DNA from 2 places in the Paenibacillus sp. sgz302191 genome. Region 1 is predicted to be linked to the other one. Evidence: predicted binding sites of a transcription regulator. Region 1 holds the regulator's gene; the other holds the start of a gene.
The links. Region 1 encodes NrdR, which represses ribonucleotide reductase genes. Its sites were predicted from a motif close to AACACNATATATNGTGTT; they were not measured.
Positions count from the first base shown of each region.

Region 2: the regulator NrdR is predicted to act here: its motif matches at 1,488-1,505, upstream of AC3G2T_RS05010 (adenosylcobalamin-dependent ribonucleoside-diphosphate reductase).

Region 1 covers NZ_JBYLHY010000026.1:111,999-115,412, forward strand. Annotated here, with positions in the region: gene ytaF (sporulation membrane protein YtaF) at 1-173, shown strand, start outside; gene coaE (dephospho-CoA kinase) at 192-788, shown strand; gene AC3G2T_RS29010 (lytic transglycosylase domain-containing protein) at 785-1,408, shown strand; gene AC3G2T_RS29015 (alpha/beta-type small acid-soluble spore protein) at 1,495-1,719, opposite strand; gene nrdR (transcriptional regulator NrdR) at 1,829-2,308, shown strand; gene AC3G2T_RS29025 (YcdB/YcdC domain-containing protein) at 2,446-3,414, shown strand, end outside.
Region 2 covers NZ_JBYLHY010000003.1:43,413-46,826, forward strand. Annotated here, with positions in the region: gene AC3G2T_RS05010 (adenosylcobalamin-dependent ribonucleoside-diphosphate reductase) at 1-1,407, opposite strand, end outside; gene AC3G2T_RS05015 (hypothetical protein) at 2,452-2,952, shown strand; gene AC3G2T_RS05020 (glycoside hydrolase family 88/105 protein) at 2,943-3,414, opposite strand, start outside.

The sequences.
Region 1 (3,414 bases):
TTATCGGGTTTGCGCCATTACTTACGGCGGCTGTCATCGCTTTGGCGAGCGGAATATTTATTGCGACCGGACTTCGCATCGGGTTTCGCTATGCGGAGATCAACTGGATGAGGAAGCTGTCGATTCTTCCGGCATGCGTGCTTGTATTGATGGGAATCATGAAAATGTTCTAATGGCAAGGAGTTTTTCGGATGAATATCGGGTTAACAGGAGGAATCGCTTGCGGCAAAAGTACGGTTAGCGCCATGCTCGTCCGCCGCGGCGCCATATTGATTGATGCGGACAAAATCGCCCGCGATGTTGTGGAGCCTGGCAGCCCGGTTCTTGCCAGGGTTGCGGAGCAGTTCGGACAAGCCGTTATTCAGCCGGACGGATCTTTGAACCGCAAAAAGCTGGGCGAGATCGTTTTCGCGGACAAAGATGCGCGCAAGCTGTTGGAGAGCTTGCTGCATCCCGCGATTCGCGCGCAGTTGCTCGAGCAAAGAGAGACGGCCGAGCGGGAGCATCCGGACAAGTTGGTCGTTGTCGATGTGCCGCTGCTGTATGAATCCGGTTATGAACATATGTATCAAGAGATTATGGTCGTCTATGTGCCCCACGAAGTGCAGCGGGAACGGCTGATCCGGCGCGACGGGCTCTCGGAAGCCGAGGCCGACAGGAGGCTTGATGCGCAAATGCCGATCGAAATCAAGCGCGAGCGCGCCGATATCCTCGTTGACAACAGCGGATCTTTGGAGGAAACGGAGCGGCAGATTCGCGAATTTTGGTTAAGAAAGGGGCTTACATGACATTTTTTCGGAAAAAGCGCGCTTTCGCTCTTCTGCTGATTTGTTTTGTTATGCTCCTCTTTATGAACAGTTCTTTTATCGGCCGCAAGCTGTACCCGATTTATTACGAGAAGGAAATTCGACAAAGCGCGGCGAATCATCATACAGATCCTTTTCTCATTGCGGCGATCATTCGGGTCGAGACGAACTACAAGCATCATCTGGAATCGAGCAAAGGGGCGATCGGCCTCATGCAGCTTATGCCGGACACGGCGGCTTGGATCGTCGAGTCCGCGAATATGGGCTCTTTTTCACAAGAAGATTTGCTGCAGGCGGACATTAACATCAATCTCGGAGCTTGGTACATCAGTTGGCTGATGAAGCATTATGACGGCAATTTGCCGTACGCCATAGCCGCATACAATGCAGGCCAGGGCAATGTCAACCAATGGAAAAGAAACGAGGTTTGGGACGGCACGGAAGCGAATATCAGCCGGATACCTTTTGGGGAAACGCGTCATTATGTGCAGCGGGTGCTGTATTACTATGAGAAGTACAAAAAACTTTACACCGAGCAGTGGATCGAAAATGCTTTATCCGCTTTAGCGGCGGGCAATCCGGGCTCACTCAAAGATTTTTGATGAAAAAAGAAAGAAGCATTGAACCCGCTCCATCGAAGGAGCAATGATTCAATACTTCTCGCGGGACGTTAGCCTTTATTCAAGGGTTACTTGAATTGACCGGCTAATTGCTGCTCTGCGATTTGTACCAGGCGACGAGTAATGTGACCCCCGATGGCACCAGTATCACGAGTCGCCATGTTGCCGTAGTAGCCATCTTGCGGGATGGCGATACCCAGCTCTTGAGCAACTTCGTATTTCAACTGATCCAGCGCGGCATTTGCTTGAGGAACGACTAGAACATTGCTGCTGCGAGATTGTCCTGCACCCATGTTGTTCACCTCCTTGTCGTTGGTAATCCTATTATGTGCGTTTCGCTCCTGTTCATGACAAGTAACATATGGTAATTGACGTTCAAAAGAAAGGAGAGTTAAGAGGCCAGTGAGATGCCCATTCTGTGACTACAACGGTACGAAAGTGCTCGACTCCAGATCCGCCAACGAAAATAAATCGATCCGCCGCCGCCGGGAATGCGAGAAATGCATGAGACGGTTTACGACGTTCGAAATGGTAGAGGAAACCCCGCTGATCGTCATCAAGAAGGACGGCAGCAGAGAAGAGTTCAGCCGGGAAAAAATGTTGAGAGGCCTGATCCGGGCCTGCGAGAAGAGACCTGTTTCCATGGAGAGGCTGGAAGTTATCGTCTCGGAAGTAGAGATGCAGCTTCGCAACACCGCACATGCGGAAGTGGACAGCCGGGCTATCGGCGAACTTGTCATGGAGCAGTTGTACCCGGTCGACGAAGTGGCGTACATTCGGTTCGCTTCCGTCTATCGCCAGTTCAAAGATATCAATATGTTTTTAAAAGAATTGACAGAAATATTAGGCAAGCATGAAGGCGGATTTATTCCCAAAAAATAAGCAAAGCCGTCGCGGTTCTTCTTGACGAAGAGCTGACGACGGTTTTATTTTGTTTCCTTGAACGGAACTATTTGGAATTGGGCACGTACATATTGATGGGCTTTGCAAAATATTCAAATTTTGGGAGAGTGATGTTGTTGAATGCACGTCCAAAAATAAATGGGATGACCGGCAAGCTTGCCGTATTATCCGTTTTGAGCATGAGTCTGCTGCCGCTGCCGGCTTTTGCAGGCGAAAGCGTAACCGTCGAAGTGCAGGGCATGTCCGCCGCGGTTCCGATTGCCGATACCGTTCAGGTGCCGCCGGTCAAACAGGCGGAGGCCAAAATTACGCAGGAAGAAGCGGTAGCGAAAGTCAAGGCTTTATTTCCCAGACTTAAGGATGCCCGGGCAGCCCAGGTGCAGTTGGGAGATACGAATACATATCCTCCTCAATATCAAAATGTCTGGACGATCAACTGGGAGTTCAGCACCGGTTCTAACAGCAGTTACGGTTTGACGAGCAAGCTTGATTCCATTACCGGCGAATTGCTGCAAACCAGCTTTTATTTCCAGGCCGCCGACGGCGAGGCGTACTATCCGCCGAAAAAGACCGAAGCGGAAGCCCTCGAATCGGCAAAAGATTTTATCCGCAAGGCAGCGCCTTCGATCGGGTCCGACAGCTTGAAGCTTGAACAACAGCCGAGAATAAGGGAAGATGCGCTTTTTGGTCCTGTTCAATATTATTTTACGTTCACTCCTTTCATAGACGGCCTCGCAAGCGGGGACAATATTTCCGTGACCGTAGACGGCAACGGGGAAGTTACGGGTTATTACCGAACCAAAGCGTCGGAACAATATCCGTCTTCGAAGCCGGCTGTCAGCCAGGATGAAGCGCTTAAAAAATACGAATCGAGCGTTCATTTGAATTTGCAGTATGTTCCGTTGTATAAACCATACGCCAGAGAAAAAAGCTGGTTTCTCGGCTGGGCTCCTTTGCGCGGCGATGTGAGCATCGATGCGCAAACCGGCAAACTGCTGGATGAAACGGGCAAAGACCTGAAATCGGACATTGAGCAGCTTTCTGATGTCGGCAAGACGGATCAAGTTTTTGTTCCGACAGGGGGG
Region 2 (3,414 bases), on a different contig from region 1:
TTTTTCGCCTGCAATTTCCGCTGACGCCAGATACGCTTCTTTGGCCATGAAGCCGTAGATCTTGTCCAGGAATTGCAGCGACTCCGGGCTGCCGTAACGGATTTTCAGCTTAATCATCAGCTCTGCCAGCCCCATGGTTCCTAAGCCCACGCGACGCTCGCCCTGCTGATTGAGCCGGTTTTCTTCGAAATGATACGGCGTTTTGTCAATAACGTTGTCAAGGAAGCGCGTCGAATAACGAACGACTGTAGCCAGGTCTTCCCAATCCACATCATGCTTGTCGGCATCGTAAAACTTGGAAAGATTAATGGCCGACAAGTTGCATACGCCCCACGCCGGCAGCCCCTGCTCGCCGCACGGATTCGTGCAGATGATCGGGTTGAAGTACCAACTGTTGGACATTTGGTTGTAATATTCCATGAACACAACGCCGGGCTCCGCCGATTTCCACGCCGATTCGATAATCGTATGCCATACGTCGCGGGCCCGCACGGTGCGGTAATGCTTAACTTCTTTGCCGAGCTTTTTCCAGGCGTCGAGATTGCCGTCCCACTTGTCGTTATATTCAGGATCAGTCGTATCCGGGAACACAAGTTCCCACTCCAGATCTTCTTTCACAGCTTTCATAAAACCGTTGCTGACGCAAACGGACAAGTTCGCGTTCGTAATCTGTCCCATCGTGGATTTCACGGTAATAAAATCCTCCAGGTCCGGGTGCCAGTCGTTGATCATCAGCATAAGCGCGCCGCGGCGGCTTCCGCCCTGTTCGATCAGCCCTGTCGTATAGCTGAACAATCCGCCCCACGAAACCGCGCCGCTGGAAGAACCGTTAACGCCTTTGACAACGGAACGCCGCGGGCGCAAGGAGGACAGATTGATGCCAACGCCGCCGCCGCGGGACATAATCTCGGTCATTTCGCTCAATGTGCTCATAATTCCGCCGCGGCTGTCTTGCGGGGAAGGGATGACGTAGCAGTTAAACAGCGTCAGCTCGTCGCTGGCATCGGCACCGGCCGCAATCCGGCCGCCCGGAACAAGCTTCCAATCGTCGAGAATGTACCGGAACTTCTCTGTCCATTCTTTCTTTTTCTCCGGGGTCGTCTCTACGGAAGCCATCGCTCCCGCCAGCCTGTCCCACATTTCTTCGGGAGTTTTTTCTATATTTAAAGTGAGCTTCTCCACCGCGGATTCGACGACTTCGCCGCTGCGTGTCCTCACCTTGACCGTTTTGCCGTCGCGGCTTATGATTTCGCCGACTTCTTTAGCTGGAAATTTGGGATCATCTTTCGTCAGAACAAGCACGGTATCGCCAACCTTGGCCAGGCTGGTATCCGCATTTTTAAGCGCGTACCGGTCCAAAAAGATTTTCTCGCTTAAACCATCCAACTTCTTCCTTGTTTGCATCATTTCCAACAACAACACCCTCCCAATAGGCCTCAAAATTATGCAACAACATAGGTCAAGCATATCTTGATAAAATATGTAGAAGCACAATATATTGTGTGCGAGTTCCATTATACAACACTATATTTTGTGCATCTAATAGGTTTTGGACTAAATTCGGCGATTAGTGCAAGCTTATATTCGTTTTTCGGATTTTTCCTTGCTATTGCTCTCTATCTCAGATTTATTTTATCGCTCAGGATATTAATCGCCGGTCAGTTTTTTGCCGTAAGCGACCTTCCAGGCAGGACGCGGCCCCCCGGCTGTAACCCGAATTTCGGTTCGTTTTTCATAGATCCAGTATACCACAAACCGACAAAAATTAGAACATAGGTTCGTAAGTTTTTCTTTTTTCGTTCGAGTTCTGCAAAGCTAAAGGATGCCCTCCATCGAAGATGAGCGACCGCGTTCAGAAGACAGATTGATTCGCCAATTTGCATGCTTGCTTTTCACGATTCGGCTATGAAAAAAAAGGATCGCCGCCCGGTCGCCTCAATCATTGGTTCGGAGAAAGACCCGGAATCGGAAAGTCGACTGCCCCACAAGGCCTCATATGGGGTTCGCATTCACAATAGGGCCATGCATGCCGGTACCCGTTGGGAAACCAACGGCACTGACAGACCGGAAAGCCCGCGAAAGTCAGATTGCCGAATGTGACGGGGCGAGGGAACTAGAGGGGGCGCGTCACCTGGCAGCATGAGCTGCAGTGCAGCAAAATGGGGCGGTGAGGCGTCTTGGCCGGAAGAAAGTCTGCAAAAGTGCAGGCTGCCCGAGCAAGTCGCGACACTCTACGAGGGCTAGGAGAACGAGTGCGGCTAATTTGGGGACAGCCGCCTTTTCTGGGCTTGCGCCTCTCCAGGTATAGGTCGTGGGACTGCACGACTGGACAAAATCAGCTTGCTAGGAAAAAAACTGCGAAAGTGCAGGCTTTTTCTCCGAAATTCGCTTGTTTTGGCGAAAAACCTGCAAAAGTGCAGGCTTTTTCGCTGAAAGTGAGCATGAGTCTATGTGTTCGGTGAAAAGCCTGCACTTTTGCAGGAATTGTTCGTGGACAGCGATCAAGGACGCAAATTCATGTATTTTTGCAGGTTTTTTCGTGCGGCCAGGCAGATTATGGCTATCTCCTCTAACGTGGGGGTTTTTCAACAGCTTGCGAAAGTGCAGATTTTTTCGCTGGGAGCGGCCCATTTCGGTGAAAAGCCTCCCACAATTGCAGGAATTGTTCGTTTGTCAGCGTATCTGCAGGCAAAAGACCTTTTTATCAGGCTTTCTGCGCGCAACCAGGCAAATTGTGCTGCCGGCTCCGGCGGTCGGGGTTTCCGGCAGAGCAGGTTCTCGCGCTCCCAACCCGCTCACGAACGGCCTGGCCTGTGCCGTCTTTGCATCTTGGGGCGGTTGCAGCGCAAGCAAACCATCCATCACCCTCGCGCTCTCCCCACCCCCATCCCGGCGCAGCAAAAAAAGCCCATTTGCAAACAAGCAAATGGGCTGAACTTTATTCACGCTTGAGCAATATGCTCCCTGACATCCTGCCAAAGCTTCAGCTTCAGCACCTCGGTTCCGGCCAGCATCATGATGCCGATACCATGGTTATCATTGAGGACGGTAAGCAAATCATCCTTGTAGTACTCCGCCGTAAACGAGTACCGCGAGCCGCTGCATACGCCGTGAACGTTGCCTTGGCTGTCGATCGCAAGCCGGCTCAGGCCTTCCCATGCCTTAAACGCGGCTTTCATATACGGCGCCGGGTCGCTGAGCCAGCCGAAACGGACGCCGCGCGCGAAAGCATAGGCAAACATGGCCGTGCACGAGGCCTCCTGATATGCTTCGGGATCGTTCAGCACTTGATGCCACAATCCGTTGTCTCCCTGCAGTTTCATGTAGCCTTCGCACAATTGATTGAAGAACTCGATCAGTGCGGGACGGTCGGGATGCGCTTGCGGCAGCGCCTCCAGCACTTCCGACAGGGAG